One region of the Bacillus sp. MN7755 genome, then DNA from elsewhere that is predicted to be linked to it. Evidence: riboswitches for the same ligand, from Rfam matches in the RefSeq annotation. Region 1 holds a riboswitch; each other region holds the start of a gene.

Region 1 (4,289 bases):
GATGCTAATGAATTATCTGCTAGAGTAATAGCGTCCGCCCCAGCTCTTTTCAATGCTCTCGCCCCTTCAAAAAACCGCTGTGTATCTAACGTTTTCGGTGGATCTAATTCCACTACTACTGTCGTTTGTTTTTTTGCTTTCTCCGCTAAAGTGACATGAGCTTTCGAACGTTTCTCGTGTGTATGAACTACTTTCGGTCTTTGAATCGTATCCTTTTCTATTACAGGCGTAACATTTAGAGTAGCCCGTTTCATACTTTCAATATGTTCTGGAGTCGTACCACAACAACCGCCCAATAACCGAATACCTTGCTCAATAAATTTCGGTGTCATCGCTTCGAAATAAGCCGGACTTCCCTCATATACGTAACGTCCCTCCACATAATTTGGAAGACCTGCATTTGGATATGCTGACAAGTAACCATTTTGCGGAATCGATATCATTTTAAAAGCTTCCGTCATATGAAGTGGCCCTAGTTGGCAGTTCAATCCAACGACATTTGCACCGTAATCTAAAAGCTGTTTTAAGATTTCATTTACATCATTTCCATTTTGAGTCGTACCTGCCTCATGTAACGCTAATTGAGCTACAATTGGGATATTCGTTTGTTTTCGTAGCACCTGAACAGCATGAAGTAATTCAAACTCATCATAAAAAGTCTCTAATAGTAGTCCATCAACCTGTTCTTCTAGTAAAGCACTTGCCTGCTCAAGTAGCATAAATTCTCTTTCCATATCAGTAGTTGTAACGGCTCCAATATGTTTCATACCGCCAATTGTTCCTAAAATTGCATTTCTATCTGTCACAGATGCTTTCGCCAGTTTTACTGCCGCTCTATTAATTTCAGTAACTTGATTTTCTAAACCATACATACGTAATTTCGCTTCATTTGCTCCGTACGTATTTGTTTGAATCACATCTGCCCCAGCAGCTACATATTGCTTATGAATCGATATAATTAAATCTGGATCGGATATATTTAATTCTTCAAAACTACTTTGCAAACCATGTGAATGTAATAACGTCCCAACCGCACCATCACCTATTACAATTCCTTTTGATAATAAATCTAGTAATTTCACAAATCTCCCTCATTTCTATCAATATAAAAACCCCCTCTTCACTTTGAAGAGGGGGACATAATTGTTCCTCCTCTTATTATGCAAAACATTCGTTTTGCAGGTATTAGCACCGTTTCAAACATTTCGTTTGAAGGTTGCCGGGTTTCACAGGGCCTTTCCCTCCACCGCTCTTAATAAGAGTTTGTCTTTATTATTTTATTTATGTAGCTAAAAGGAAATGCGTTCCCCTTTTAACAATGTTTGTTAATTTTTCAATAAATTTAGCACGCACAAATGCAAAAGTCAATGACAGTTGCGGAAAAATAAAAATTATTTAAAATAAAGTTGCAATTCAATTATCTTTTGTTGTAAAGTTAAAAACATAATAAAATTTCATACGAACATTCTTATCTAGAGAGGTAGAGGGACTGGCCCTATGACGCCTCAGCAACCATTAACATTTGTTAATAAGGTGCTAATTCCAGCAAATTGTGAAAGATTTGACAGATGAGAAGAAGACTCTATTCAAACCGAAAGCCTTCTTCTTAGAAGGCTTTTTTTATTTTACATTCACTTAATTGTTAATTTAAAAAGGAGGAATTTTCACATGTCAACAATTGAAACAAAACTAGCACAAATCGGAAATCGTAGCGAAACTACAACAGGAACGGTTAACCCACCTGTTTATTTCTCAACCGCTTATCGTCATGAAGGAATTGGTAAATCTACTGGTTTTGACTATTCACGAACTGGTAATCCAACTCGCGGCCTTTTAGAACAGGCAATTGCAGATTTAGAATACGGCGAACAAGGTTATGCCTGTAGTTCAGGGATGGCAGCTGTTCTCCTCGTCCTCTCCCTATTCCGCTCCGGAGACGAACTTATTGTATCTGAAGATTTATACGGGGGCACTTATCGATTATTTTCTGAGCACGAAAAAAAGTGGAACGTTCGATGTAGATACGTAAATACACAATCTATTAAACAAATTGAGCAAGCTATCACCACTGAAACGAAAGCTATTTTCATAGAAACTCCGACAAATCCATTAATGCAAGTTACTGATATTGCCGCTGTCGCAACTGTAGCGAAAAGACACGGACTACTTCTTATTGTAGATAACACATTCTACACGCCTTATATACAGCAGCCATTAACAGAAGGTGCCGACATTGTACTTCATAGTGCAACGAAATATTTAGGAGGACATAACGATGTACTAAGCGGACTTGTCGTTGCAAAAGGAAAGGAACTTTGTGAGGAAATCGCTCATTATCATAATGCCTCTGGTGCGGTCTTAAGCCCATTTGACTCATGGCTATTAATTCGTGGTATGAAAACGTTAGCTCTTCGCATGAGACAACATGAAGAAAATGCAAAAGCAGTTGTTGCTTATTTAAATGATGAGGACGGGGTGACAGATGTATTTTATCCTGGAAGAGGCGGCATGATTTCATTTCGTCTTAAAAATGAAACATGGATTAATCCATTCTTACAATCCTTATCCTTAATTACATTTGCTGAAAGTCTCGGTGGTGTTGAAAGTTTGATGACATATCCAGCAACACAAACACACGCTGATATTCCTGAAGAAATCAGAACAGCAAACGGTGTATGTAATCGTCTTCTTCGATTTTCCGTTGGCATTGAAAATAGTAACGATTTAATTCAAGACTTACAGCATGCCATTAAACTTGTAAAAGAAGGTGTAAGAATATGAGTTATTCTATAGATACACTTTTACTACACAACCAATATAAACATGACCCACAAACAGGATCTGTTAACGTTCCCATCTATAACACATCAACATTCCATCAGTTTGATGTAGATACGTTCGGGAAATATGACTATAGCAGGTCTGGTAATCCAACTCGTGAAGCTCTTGAAGACATCATTGCATTATTAGAGGGCGGAACAAAAGGATTCGCATTTGCATCAGGCATTGCAGCAATTTCTACTGCATTCCTCCTTCTTTCACAAGGTGATCACGTACTCATTTCAGAAGACGTATATGGAGGCACTCACCGAATGATAACTGAAGTACTCTCCCGTTACGGTGTCTCACATACATTTGTTGATATGACTAATTTAGAAGAAATAAAGCACAACATTAAACAAAATACAAAGCTCTTTTATGTAGAAACACCTTCTAACCCGCTTTTAAAGGTGACAGATATTCGCGCTGTTTCTAAGCTTGCAAAATTTATTGGCGCTCTTACCTTTGTTGATAATACATTTTTGACACCACTATTCCAGAAACCGCTTGAACTTGGAGCAGATGTCGTTCTTCATAGTGCTACAAAATTCATTGCTGGTCATAGTGATGTTACTGCCGGATTAGCGGTCGTAAAAGATGCCGAACTTGCTCAAAAACTTGGATTTTTACAAAATGCATTCGGCGCTATTTTAGGACCTCAAGATTGTTCTCTCGTACTTCGCGGTCTAAAAACATTGCATGTACGCCTTGAGCATTCAGCTGCAAACGCCAATAAAATTGCACATTATTTACAAGAACACGCTAAAGTTCAAAACGTCTATTATCCTGGCTTACAAACACATCTTGGATTTGATATTCAACAATCTCAAGCTACATCAGCCGGAGCTGTCCTATCTTTCACTTTACAATCAGAAGATGCACTCCGCCAATTTTTATCAAAAGTAAAATTACCTGTCTTTGCAGTTAGTTTAGGGGCTGTCGAATCAATTCTTTCCTACCCAGCTAAAATGTCACATGCAGCATTGTCGCAAGAAGCTCGTGATGAAAGAGGGATTTCTAATTCATTACTTCGTTTATCTGTTGGCCTTGAAAATGTTGATGATTTAATATCCGATTTTGAAAATGCCCTTTCTTATGTAGAAGAGCCTGTAAATGCATAGAGAGAAAAGAAGATATGAAATTAAATTTTCATATCTTCTTTTTATGTTTTCGAGTATACTTTTTACTTTTCGTATAGTTCATAAAAAACGATAGGGCACCATCTATTTCCAAGTAATAAATTAATTGATATATTAAGAAATAAAAGGGGCAAAAATAATGGATACTTGTGCAGATGTTTTAATCGTTATCGATTTACAAAATGGAGTATGTTATAGCGAAGAACATTTATTCGATCTACAAAATTTACTTACAAAAGTAAATAAAAGAATTTCTTCATACAGAAAATCAAACAAACCAATCATTTTCGTTCAACATTGTGATGATGATTTAGTACCTGAAAGAGAACT
Region 2 (4,289 bases), on a different contig from region 1:
ATTGGGGTTATGAGTTTTAGAGGAAATAAGGGAGGAATTCAAATGTATTTACACGGCACAAGCCGAATCAATGGGCAAGGACACTTAGAAATTGGAGGGTGCGATACGACGCAGCTAGCAAAACAATACGGAACACCGCTTTATGTATACGATGAAGAGTCAATTCGAGGAAAGTGCCGCGCGTTTCATCGTGCTTTTAAAGAAAGTGGGTTCTCTTATCAAGTAGCATATGCAAGCAAGGCGTTCTTGTGCATGGAGATGTGCCGAGTAGCTCGTGAAGAGAATATGTCATTAGACGTTGTTTCTGGAGGGGAATTATATACTGCGCTTCAAGCAGGATTTCCGGCATCGCGTATTCATTTTCACGGCAATAATAAAACAGAAGAAGAGATCGTGATGGCTCTTCAGGCGAATATTGGTTGTTTTGTCGTAGATAATTTCTTGGAATTAGAAATTTTGCATGATTTAGCAGTGCAACACGGGAAATTTGTGAACATATTAATCCGTGTAACGCCTGGAGTAGAGGCACACACACATGAATATATTACAACAGGTCAAGATGATTCGAAATTTGGATTTGGCGTTTCAAATGGTCAAGCGATGCAAGCCATTGAACTTGCTTTACAAAAATCAAATTATAATGTGTTAGGAATTCATTCACATATCGGATCGCAAATATTTGAAACGGCTGGATTTGTTCGAGCGATTGAAGTTCTTCATCAATTTTTAGAAGAAGTGAGAGAGCGAACGAACTATGTAGTAAAAGTGCTAAATGTGGGCGGAGGATTCGGAATACGCTACACAGAGTCAGATACACCATTAACTCTTGAGACATATGTGCGAGCTGTAACAAGTGCAGTGAGAGAACAATTTACAGTATATAATTATCCATTGCCAGAAATATGGGTTGAGCCAGGCCGTAGTATTGTAGGTGATGCTGGAACGACAATTTATACAGTCGGATCTGTGAAAGACATTCCTGGTATTCGGAAATATGTATCAGTGGATGGTGGGATGACTGATAATTTAAGACCAGCTTTATATAACGCTCGTTATGAAGCTATGTTAGCAAATCGAGGGAATGATGAGAATGAGGAAATCGTTTCGATTGCTGGGAAGTGCTGTGAGAGTGGAGATATGTTGATTTGGGATATTACTCTACCGAAAGTTGCTTCTGCCGATTTATTAGCAGTTTCTTGTACGGGAGCATATGGGTACTCAATGGCAAATAATTATAACCGTATTCGAAGACCAGCCGTCGTCTTTGCAAAAGGTGGAACATCTCAAATTGTTGTAGAGCGCGAAACATATGAAAATATTATTGGGAACGATCGCATACGTATTAAAGAACTTGTTTAAATGGGGAAAAGGAGTTGTTCGGATGGGCAATTCCTTTTTTATAAAATAAAATAATTAAAATATATCGGAAAACTAGGATTGAAAAAAATCAGAATTATGATAAAATACAAATACAAAGCTTATCAAGAGAAGCGGAGGGAACTGGCCCGACGAAGCTCGGCAACCTGCTTATAGAAAGCAAGGTGCTAAATCCAGCAAAATGGAATCCATTTTGAAAGATAAGGTAAAATATATTACCGAACAGTCTTTTCGAAATGGGAAAGATTTTTTTTATGAATAAAAAGGGGGGCTGTTCGCGTGAGTGTACGGGAACATTATGAGGAAGTATCTGAGAAAATTCAAGCGATGCTTGCTGATATGAAATATGGTTCAATTACAATTGTTGTGCAAGATGGAAAAGTCATTCAATTAGAAAAAAGTGAAAAAGTACGTTTAAAGTAAAAAAGCGCTGACTAGAAAAACTAGAGGCGGTTTTAACCTATTTTATTAGGTTAAAACCGTCTTTTTGCTTTTACAGGGGGAAAAAACATGTTGACGTATGAAACGTGGGAAGAAAATGCTGTTTCATTTTCAGAAGAAGATGAAACGAAAGGCGCGCTGTCAGTATTAAGTTGGGCTTATAAAGAGTATAAAGATGAAATTGTATACGCATGTAGCTTTGGAGTGGAAAGTATGGTATTACTGCATCTTATAAACCAAGTAAATCCATCTGCTAAAGTTGTATTTTTGGATACAAACGTACATTTTCAAGAAACGTATGAATTAATTCAAAAAGTGCGGGAACGATTTCCTTCATTGAATATTATAGAAAAACAGCCAAAACTTACACTTGATGAACAAGCAAAATTGCATGGTGATAGGCTGTGGGAAAACAATCCCAATCTTTGTTGTAAGATTAGAAAAATTTTACCTTTAGAAGAATCATTGGCAAATGAAAAAGCGTGGATATCAGGATTGAGAAGGGAACAATCAGAAAACCGTAAGCATACAAGGTTTATAAATCACGATCATCGCTTTCAATCTATTAAAGTTTGTCCGCTCATTCATTGGACGTGGAAAGAGGTATGGCGATATGTATACAAACATAGCTTGCCGTATAACCCATTGCATGATATTGGATATCCAAGTATTGGGTGTGAGAAGTGTACGCTGCCTGTAGGAGAGGGTGGCGATTCGAGAGATGGTAGATGGGCTGGGAAAGTGAAAACAGAATGTGGCCTTCATTACCAATAAGATGAATTTGAAAATAAAGCTAAGAGAGGGTATAGAAAATGAGTACAGTAAACGAATTAATAAATCGAATAGACGAGACATACGACGTATCACAAATTGAAAAAGAAATTCAACTAGATAACATTGCGTTAAGTGATTTAGAGCTATTAGCGACAGGGGGATATAGCCCGCTTACTGGTTTTTTAGGAAAGAAAGATTATGATTCGGTTGTAGAAACGCTTCGTTTAGCAAATGGGAGCGTTTGGAGTATACCAATTACATTACCAGTTATAGAAGAAGTTGCAGAGACTCTAAAAGCTGGAGAGGAAGTAAAACTTGTTAACGGTGGAAATGTATATGGTGTTATTCAAATAGAAGATGTTTTTGTGCCTGATAAGGAAAAAGAAGCGTTATTAGTGTATAAAACGACGGATGAGGCTCATCCTGGAGTGAAAAAATTATACGAAAGACCTAACGTTTACGTTGGAGGAGCTATTATTCTTACAAAACGTTTTGAAAATAATCCGTTTCCTTCTTATCATTTAGATCCAATTGAAACGAGGGAAGAATTTAAAAAACGTGGTTGGAAAACGATAGTTGGATTCCAAACGAGAAATCCGGTACATCGTGCCCATGAATATATTCAAAAATCTGCTCTTGAAATTGTAGATGGCCTCTTTTTAAATCCGCTCGTTGGAGAAACGAAGTCGGACGATATTCCTGCTGATGTAAGAATGGAAAGCTACGAAGTATTACTTCAAAACTATTATCCGAAAGATCGTGTCTTTTTAAGTGTATTTCCTGCAGCAATGCGTTACGCAGGACCGAGGGAAGCGATATTTCATGCATTAGTCAGAAAGAATTTTGGATGCACCCACTTTATTGTAGGACGTGATCATGCAGGGGTAGGAGATTATTACGGTACTTATGAAGCGCAAGAAATTTTTACAAAATTTACAGTGGAAGAGTTAGGGATTACACCGTTATTTTTTGAACATAGTTTTTACTGTGCGAAATGTGAAGCGATGGCTTCGACGAAAACATGCCCGCACGGGAAAGAGGATCATGTTATTTTATCGGGTACGAAAGTAAGAGAATTATTAAGAAACGGTGAAGTTCCGCCAAGTACATTTAGTCGTAAAGAAGTAGTGGAAGTACTAATTAAAGGTTTGAAAAAAGAAGTAGTAACAGAATAGGGAGAGAATGAGATGGACACGAATATTACTTGGCATACAGCTTCTGTTTCAAAAGATGAGAGAAGAGTGAAGAATGGGCATCATAGTTTTGTAATTTGGTTTACTGGTTTATCAGCTTCGGGTAAATCTACAGTAGCGAACGCGGTTGCTCGTAAACTATTTGAAAAGAATATTGGAAACTATGTACTTGATGGAGATAATATACGCCACGGTTTAAATAAAGACTTAGGTTTTTCTGAAAGTGATCGTATGGAAAATATAAGACGGATTGGCGAAGTGGCGAAGCTATTTGTAGATCAAGGTACTGTTGTTCTTACAGCGTTTATTTCACCGTTTCGAGTAGACCGAAAACAAGTAAGAGATCTATTAGCTGCCGATGAGTTTATAGAAGTATTTGTAAAATGTCCAATTGAAGAGTGTGAGAAACGTGATCCGAAAGGGCTTTATAAAAAAGCAAGAAAAGGTGATATTAAAGAGTTTACAGGTATCGATTCACCGTATGAGGAACCAGAGAAAGCGGAA
Region 3 (4,289 bases), on a different contig from region 1:
TATTATCTTCTCCCATTGCATATAAACCTTCAAAAACATTGCGCATTACGTTCATGGATTCCCCATCTGTTGCTTTTGCAACATCCATTGTTGGAATTTCTGAAGCGAATGATAAGTTAATTGCCTGTTTATCAGGTGCTTTATCATTTGCTTTCGCTCCGCTTGCGTTATCTTTATTTCCCCCGCAAGCAGTTAGTAATAGACTTGCCCCTAAAACAGATGCAACAACAGGTACAACTTTTTTCTTCATTGTTCGTTCCTCCCTAAATGTGTTGTTCGTAACGTCTTAATGTCCATTTTTTGAAGTGTATCTATAGAAGAAGAGAAAGCCTATTATAAATATGTGCATGTAGGTAATCAGATGTTCTATATGTATATATATGTTGAACTATAATCTGTCGTTATATGTTTCAACGTAGTAGACATTATATTTTGGTGATTAAATATTTCGTTTCTTTGATTATTTAGAATATTAACGCTGGAAAGAACTATATGTCAATAATAAAAGTTGGAGTATTATTTTTTAAAAATACTATATTGAAAAAGCGGATTTTCTCTCATTGAGAAATCCGCTTTTAATACATTTTTCCAATAAAACAATTGGTATGGGTAGAAAAACTTCAATTCAGGTTGCCTTTTATTTTTCAATTTGTGCCCATTTGAAGTTTAATTGACCTGCAAATTCTACTTGTACAATTCCTTTCACATAAGAACGTTCTAAATAAGATTCACCTTTTTGGTAAAGAGGAGCGATAACAGAGTCTTTAAATAATATTTTCTCGGATGCTAGTAATGCTTCCCAGCGAGCTTTTTCATCACCAGCTAAAGTCGTTTTAACTTTTTCAATTGTTTCATCGAACTCCTTATTAGAGTAATGATCTAAGTTGTAAGGGTTATTCGTTGTAAATAGTTCAAGGAATGTAATTGGATCAGCAAAGTCAGGACTCCAGCCGTCAATGCCGATTTCATAGTCACCTTTTAATAAAAGTGAAACTTGTTGTTTACGTGGTTGTGGTTTTACATTTACTGTTAATCCGTCTAAATTCTTTTCTAGTTGTCCTTTTAAGAACTCACCAGTTTTCTTATCAAGGTCAGCATCACTTGTTAATAATTCTAATGTGATTTTTTCAGAACCAAGCTCTTGTTTAGCTTTCTTCCATAACTCTTGTGCAGATTTTGTATCAACTTTGGTTAAATCTCCGTTTATAGTACGGAAGTCCTTTCCATCAGTCCCTTTTGCAAAGTTTTTTGGAACGAGGCCAAAGGTTGGTGTAGAGCCATCATTTAATAACGTATTTACAAAGGATTTTCGATCAATTGTTTGGTCAATTGCTTGGCGTGCAGAAACGTTTTGAAGTACTTTGTTTTGTTGATTCATACGTAAAAATTGTACGCCTACGTTCGGGCGTTCTTTAAAGTTCGCATCCTTTTTATATTTATCAACGAAGTCAGATGTTAATTTTATACGGTCTAATTGTTTTGATTCGAATAAATTTACTTCTGTTGATTTTTCTTTTACTACGTTAAAATTGATTTCTTCTAGTTTGACAGTATCTTTATCCCAATAGGTAGGGTTTTTCTTGAATTTAAAGCTTTGTTCGTGCTTCCAATCGCTTAGTGTAAAAGCTCCATTGTACAAGATTGTATTATCTTCTAAAGCGTACTTATCACCTTGTGCTTTAAAGAATTCCTCGTTAATTGGTAGAAATGTTGGGAACGCTGTTAAACTAATAAAATATGGAACAGGACGCTCTAATTCTACCTCAAACGTATGGTCATCAACTGCTTTTACACCAAGTTGGTCGGCTGGAAGTTCTTTGTTGTTAATTTTTGTTGCGTTTTTAATATCAAAGAATAAAAATGCATATTCAGAGGCTGTTGCTGGATCGACAGCTCTTTGCCAAGCGAAGACAAAATCTTTCGCTGTAACAGGAGTGCCGTTTGACCATTTTGAATCTCGTAAATGGAATGTGTATTTCGTTTTATCGCCACTTACTTCATGAGATTTTGCAACACCAGGGACAGGTTTGTTACCTTCACCAAGATTATACAAACCTTCAAATACGTTTCTCATTACTTGACCAGAATCAGTATCTGTAGCACGAGCTGTATCCATTGTTCGTATTTCAGTAGGTGAAGATAAGTTTAAAACCTGTTTACTAGGTGCCTCGTCTTTTGCATTTGCTCCACTTGCTTCGTTTTTATAACTACCGCAACCAGTTAATAAAATACTTACTCCTACAACTGATGCAATACCGGGTACAAACTTCTTTTTCATTTGATTTTCCTCCTAAATAATTAAGTTTGGATGATGATGAGGGAAATGAAAAATAAAAATCCCTCTTTTCGTATTGAGAAAGAGGGATTTTTACGTACAAGTTATGCACCCGTATATAAACGAAGTCCCTCATTCTATCTTTCAAGCCATAAAGCTTGCAGGAAGTGGCACAGTATTCAAAATGAACCTGTTGCCGAGGTTTCAAAGGGCCAGTCCCTCCACCTCTCTTGATACAATGAGTAAACAAATAAACTTTATTAAATTTTGTGTTTCTTTGATAATTCAAAATCTTACACCTTGGATGATGAAGTGTCAACCGAATGAAATGTAGTTTAAATTTTCAGTTTTCTTTAACGGAAAAACCACTGCATATGGCAGTGGTTTTTCTACTAGAAGTTAAAGTTATCTGGATCTGGACCAACGCGACGATCTTCATTTAAAGCTTGAATTGCTTTCATATCATCAGCACTTAATTCAAAGTCGAAGATGTTTGCATTTTCAATAATGCGATGTTCTTTAATAGATTTAGGGATTGTTACAACTTCGTTTTGTAAATCCCAGCGTAAAATAATTTGCGCAGTTGATTTATTATATTTTGTCGCAATTTCTTGTAAAACTGGGTTATCTAGTAGTTGGCCTTGCATTAATGGTGACCAAGCTTCAAGCTGGATATTATGTTCTTTACAGAAAGCGTGTAACTCTTCTTGTGCTAAACGTGGGTGGTATTCCACTTGGTTGACCGTTGGCTTAATTTCAGCAATTTCAAATACGTCTTGTAAGTGGTGAATGTGGAAATTACTCACACCGATAGCACGAACACGACCATCTTTATAAAGCTTTTCTAATGCTTTCCATGATTCAGTATATTTCCCTTTTACAGGCCAATGTACTAAATATAAATCTAAATATTCTAGACCTAATTTTTCTAATGTAGTTTCAAATGCTTGAAGTGTTGTTTCATATCCTTGATCGCTATTCCATACTTTTGATGTAATAAATAATTCTTCACGTGAAACACCTGATTCACGAATCGCTTGTCCAACGCCTTCTTCATTTTGATAGATTGCTGCAGTATCGATGCTGCGGTAGCCATTTTTAATTGCTGCTTTTACAGAATCAATTACCTCTGAACCATCTTCTACTTTAAAAACACCTAAACCGAACCAAGGCATTTTTACTCCGTTATGTAATGTTGTATAGTCTTTTAAACTTGTTAAACTCATATTATTTCCCCCTAGCTTTTTTGTTTGTTGCTTCTACTGCTTTTTGAATTGCCTCTGAAAAATTATACTCATATAAAGTTTTGAGACCTTCAGCTGTGGAACCACCTGGCGTTGTTACTTGTTCGCGGAGGTTAGCCGGATCTTGCGTTTGTTCAAGCATAGAAGCGGAGCCAGAAATCATTTGAATGACAAGGTGTTTTGCGGTTGCTTCATCGACTCCATAACTTTTTGTTGCTTCAATTAAGCTTTCAGCAAAGTAATAAAGGAAGGCTGGTGCACTTCCAGTAACTGCAGTAAGCTGATGAATTTCTTCCTCAGTGCAGAGTTGCGAAGTACCAATGCCTTTTAAAAGTAGTTGCAGGGTTTCTTGATGCATCTCATTTACTGATTGTCCCATTGTATATAAGGAGATAGACTTTCCAATTTCAGCAGCTGTATTTGGCATAATCCAAGCAACAGGCGTTCCTTGGGGAAGTCTTTCTTCTAAATAAGATGGTCCAATGCCAGCAGCTACCGTTACGACAAGTTGGTTCGATAGTAACGGAGATAACTCTGCTAATAATTCTTCATGTGCAGCAGGCGGCATTGCTAAAACAATCGTATCAACAGATGTAACATGTTGCTTCCAATCTGTTGTAATAGACACATTATATCGCCCTTGTAATTGTTCTAGCTTTTCTACATTGCTTCGGTTAGAAACGATAATTTCTTCGATATATTCTTTGCTTGTTTTAAGTAATCCGGAAAATATAGCTTCTGCCATACGACCAGCACCAATAAATAGAATT
Region 4 (4,289 bases), on a different contig from region 1:
GATTTCTTTTGAAAACACAGCTAATATTTCAGCTTTGTTTTCATCTGTTAACGAATAATTTTCATTTAAATGAGGAGGAAGTTTAGAAATATTCCATTTCTCATATAAAACACTTTCCTCTTGTAAAAATTTAGATACTTCCACTTCATTTTCAATGCGAGTATTTACTTCATGAATACGAATTTGCGCCATTAGAAACGCCTCCTTGAATTGATAATAGTTTTATATGAAATTGGAATAAAAACTCATAAGCTTCTAATCTTTTCTTTGCATCAAAGCTATCTCGGCCCCACACGGTAATACCATGGTTACGGATTAATACTGCTCCCGAATCTCCTTGTATATGCTTTCGGAAGGTTTCTCCAAGCGTTGGGATGTGGGCATGGTTTTCAATAATAGGAATGTGGATTGTTGCACCTTCTTCCCAAATATCGAGAGCTTTAATAATTTCTTGATTTTGAAGGGTGACGGTATCACTATATAAGTTTGTGATGACATTATTATCAGTTGTATGAACATGAAGTACGCATCCAGCATTCGTATTGTTATAAATATGCGTATGCAAGATTGTTTCTGCTGAAGGGCGTAATTCAGTCTCTAATACGGGAACCCCTAGATGATCTACTAGGAGAAAATCATCTGGAGTCGTTTTTGTTTTATCTTTACCACTTGCTGTAATAAGAAAAGTAAGTGGCTCATGACTAACCTTTATAGAAATATTACCACTCGTTGCTGGAAACCAATTTCGTGTTGTTAATTCTTTTTTTATCTCGCTTAAGTCAAACCATTGACGAAACAGTTGTTTCATAATTTCACCTCCAACAAATGTTTTAATGCAAATTGAACATCATGAAATGTTTCAAAAGGTGTATAAGCAATATGATTCTCTTCACATTTTGTAATAAGGAAGTCACGGGCAAATACTTTATCTGCTTGTTTTGCAGCTTGTAAATCAGTAATTGAATCTCCAATCACAATATGGAAGTCATTCGTATCACTTAATTTACGGATTAAAGATGATTTGCATAATCCGCAATGATTTTGACAATGATGATCACAAGGATGAGGCCATTTAACGGTAATGTATTCACTTGAAAAGTCAGTTTCATTACAGTAAATTTGCTCTTTAGGAATGAGTCCTTGTAAGAGTGGATAGACGAAGAAATCCATTCCACCTGATATAACGTAAAAAGAAATGTCATTTTCATTTACAAATTGTATAAATTCATGAAAACCATTACGAATTTCAGCAGTCTCTATTAAAAATTGAATAATTTCATCGTGCAGATTAGTAGGTATTAATTGAAATAATTGAGAAACACCTTCTTGAATAGATAGCTCTTGTGATAAAATTCTATTCTTTACTTCTTCGGCTTCTGGTGGTGCGAATTTTTCCATAATGGACATAATGTTATCATTATTTGTAATCGTGCCATCAAAATCACAAAATACTTGAATACTCATAATTTCACCTCATGAGAGGGATTTCCCCATATTTGTAGTGCACTATGCAAGTTTATGTCATCTACTTCATGGAGTGGTTTATTTTGCAAAGTAGCATCAATTGCAGCACGGAAAGCTTTACCGCCGCCTTGCGCCCCATTTGGATGTCCGTGTATTCCGCCACCAGCATTAATAACAACATCTTTACCGAAATCTCGTAGAATAAAGGGAACGAAACCAGGATGAATACCAGCAGACGGAACAGAAAAGCTCTTCTTGAAAAATGCATCGTCTTCAGTTAAATATTTTGAGATAGCAAGAGCCTCCTCTTTTTCTAGCGCAACACTTCCGTATGGAGATGGGAATAATGAAAAGTCAGCCCCAGCATAACGTAGTAGCTTTCCGAGTAATAATGGAGATGAAACTCCATATAACTTGGATGCTGAATAAGCACCACTTACAGCAGGATGTGCCATAATAGGAACTGGGATTTCATCATCTTCTGCAAGTGATTGTAGTACATCTAGTCCGTAAGCAAATACGTTAAATAATAGAATATCAGCTCCAGCTTGCACTGCACGTTTCGCATTTTCTTTTAAATCAAAAGTTCGTCCTGTTAAATTTACGGCATATAACGTTTTATGTCCGTATGTTTCATATACGGATTGTAAAACTTCTTTTCCCGATACAATGCGTTTCGTAAGAGGTGTTAATGCATTTTCAAATAATATTTCATCATCTTTTACTATATCTACACCACCAATTGCTTGATCGCGTAATTGCGTTTTTAAATACCCAATATTTCGTCCAATCATTCCTTTAAAAATACTCATTAAAAGGGGACGCTCATGTACTTGTAAAAGGTTTCGAATACCATCTATCCCGAATTTTGGACCAGGAAAATGCTCTTTTAACTCATCTGAAAAAGTTAAATCAATTAATTTTACTTCGCCATCAAGTGATAGCTTTCCAAAGGTAGTCGTTAAAATCGCTGGTAAATCTGGACTGAAGTTTAATAACGGATATTCGATTTTAATAATCCCGCGTTTTACTTTTTTTCGTAAATACGAATTGGTATGTTCTTGTTCAGCTAATTCCTCAATATGAATGACATTGCCTTTATGCTGTTTTAATTGTTCTTGTAATAAATTTGGTAAATGGGTCCAAGAGCCAATTGTTAATCCGAGTGCAATTTGCTCGGCCTTTTTTTCTAAGTTATGTGAATCATCATGGATTAAATACGTCGCTATTATTCCGCTCATTGTTAAAACCTCCTAGTTAAATAAAAAAACCTCTCAGCTAAGGAGAGGTTTTTTTATAACCAGCTCCTTATCTGTCAGCGTAATGCTGCGAGAATTAGCACCGTGTCTACAATTATGTAGATCGGTTGCCGGGTTTCGTCGGGCTCGTCCCTCCACCTGCTCTTGATAAGAAGTATTTAGAAATGTTTAAATTTTTAAGATAACTGAATTTTGTCAGATATTATTCGCGTTGTCAATTATTTTTTGAAAAAATTTAATTTATCAATTCGATTAATGGCTTCTCGTAATCTATCTTCTGTATGCAAGAGACCAACACGGACGTACCCTTCGCCATGTTCACCAAATCCAACACCAGGAGCAACTGCAACGTGTGCTTTGTCTAGTAAAATATCAGAAAATTGCTCAGATGTATAACCTTCTGGTACAGGAAGCCATGCAAAGAATGAACCTGTTGGAATGTCTACATTCCAACCAATTGAGTGACAAGCTGAAATAAGAGCGTTTCTTCGAGATTCGTAACTATTTACAAGGTCTATTACGCAAGACTGTGAACTTAATAGTGCTTCGCGGGCAGCATCTTGAACTGCACCAAAAATACTAACATACATATGATCTTGTAATAAGTTAATTGTTTCGATCACACTTTCATTCCCTACAGCAAAAGCGATACGCCAGCCAGCCATATTGAAAGTTTTCGATAATGTGTAAATTTCGATTCCTGTATCTTTGGCACCGTCTGCTTGTAAGAAACTAACAGGCTTTTGACCATCGAACCCAATAGCACCGTAAGCAAAATCATGAACAACTAATATATTGTGTTTATTAGCAAAATGAATAGTTTCATCAAAAAAATCTTTTGATGCAGTAGCACCTGTAGGATTATTTGGATAGTTTAAAAACATTAATTTTGCACGCTCGGCAATAGAGTCATCAATTTTCGTATAATCTGGTAAAAAATTATTTTCTGCAATAAGCGGCATTGTTTTAAATTGTGCTTTTGCTAAAGCAACTCCTGATAAATAATCTGGATAGCCTGGATCGGGAACGAGAATAGTATCACCAGGGTTTGTAAAACAAACTGGTAATTCTACTAATCCAGCCTTTCCACCAAACAAAATAGCAACTTCAGTTTTTGGATTTACTACTACATCATATTCACGTTGATAGAATGTTGCCACGGCTTCTTTTAAACTTTCATGTCCGCGAAATGGCGGATATTTATGATGAATGGTCTTTTCTGCAGCATCTTGTAAAGCTTTTACGATATGCTGCGGTGTTGGTTGATCTGGATTACCTTGACCTAGATTAATAACATCGTGATCAGCTGCAACGACTTTATTAACTTTTGCAACAAGTGAAGCAAAAAATTGTGTTGGCAATGATGTTACTATCTCAGAAGGTTGGAATAATTTCATACTTTCCACCTCTTTTGAAAGTTGTTACAATTCTAGTGACAAATGATATAATCTTTCCAGTATTTTGTAAAGAAAAAAATGAGAATGGGGCTGAAAAAATGAAAGTCGCATGTATTCAAATGGATATTGTCTTTGGAGATGTAGAAAAAAATATTGAGAATGCTAAAAA

What was found. Region 1 has a riboswitch for S-adenosylmethionine ahead of metI (cystathionine gamma-synthase/O-acetylhomoserine thiolyase). Riboswitches for the same ligand answer to the same signal wherever they lie in the genome.
Region 2: linked by a shared signal. The riboswitch ahead of ACYVEC_RS09385 (YezD family protein) and the one ahead of metI (cystathionine gamma-synthase/O-acetylhomoserine thiolyase) in region 1 are both predicted to bind S-adenosylmethionine.
Region 3: linked by a shared signal. The riboswitch ahead of ACYVEC_RS11260 (peptide ABC transporter substrate-binding protein) and the one ahead of metI (cystathionine gamma-synthase/O-acetylhomoserine thiolyase) in region 1 are both predicted to bind S-adenosylmethionine.
Region 4: linked by a shared signal. The riboswitch ahead of mtnW (2,3-diketo-5-methylthiopentyl-1-phosphate enolase) and the one ahead of metI (cystathionine gamma-synthase/O-acetylhomoserine thiolyase) in region 1 are both predicted to bind S-adenosylmethionine.

What each region holds. Positions count from the first base shown of each region.
Region 1 is NZ_BTRL01000026.1:157,562-161,850, reverse strand. Features, by position in the region: gene ACYVEC_RS26205 (bifunctional homocysteine S-methyltransferase/methylenetetrahydrofolate reductase) at 1-1,082, opposite strand, end outside; SAM riboswitch class I at 1,153-1,262, opposite strand; SAM riboswitch class I at 1,466-1,575, shown strand; gene metI (cystathionine gamma-synthase/O-acetylhomoserine thiolyase) at 1,669-2,781, shown strand; gene metC (cystathionine beta-lyase) at 2,778-3,941, shown strand; gene ACYVEC_RS26190 (cysteine hydrolase family protein) at 4,099-4,289, shown strand, end outside.
Region 2 is NZ_BTRL01000008.1:437,839-442,127, forward strand. Features, by position in the region: gene lysA (diaminopimelate decarboxylase) at 43-1,359, shown strand; SAM riboswitch class I at 1,476-1,584, shown strand; gene ACYVEC_RS09385 (YezD family protein) at 1,657-1,800, shown strand; gene ACYVEC_RS09390 (phosphoadenylyl-sulfate reductase) at 1,888-2,592, shown strand; gene sat (sulfate adenylyltransferase) at 2,631-3,767, shown strand; gene cysC (adenylyl-sulfate kinase) at 3,780-4,289, shown strand, end outside.
Region 3 is NZ_BTRL01000009.1:35,694-39,982, forward strand. Features, by position in the region: partial or broken gene ACYVEC_RS11255 (peptide ABC transporter substrate-binding protein) at 1-250, opposite strand, end outside; gene ACYVEC_RS11260 (peptide ABC transporter substrate-binding protein) at 638-2,278, opposite strand; SAM riboswitch class I at 2,410-2,515, opposite strand; gene ACYVEC_RS11265 (aldo/keto reductase) at 2,668-3,501, opposite strand; gene proC (pyrroline-5-carboxylate reductase) at 3,503-4,289, opposite strand, start outside.
Region 4 is NZ_BTRL01000012.1:374,537-378,825, reverse strand. Features, by position in the region: gene ACYVEC_RS14040 (1,2-dihydroxy-3-keto-5-methylthiopentene dioxygenase) at 1-192, opposite strand, end outside; gene ACYVEC_RS14035 (methylthioribulose 1-phosphate dehydratase) at 170-808, opposite strand; gene mtnX (2-hydroxy-3-keto-5-methylthiopentenyl-1-phosphate phosphatase) at 805-1,464, opposite strand; gene mtnW (2,3-diketo-5-methylthiopentyl-1-phosphate enolase) at 1,461-2,705, opposite strand; SAM riboswitch class I at 2,770-2,877, opposite strand; gene ACYVEC_RS14020 (pyridoxal phosphate-dependent aminotransferase) at 2,942-4,120, opposite strand; gene ACYVEC_RS14015 (carbon-nitrogen family hydrolase) at 4,135-4,289, shown strand, end outside.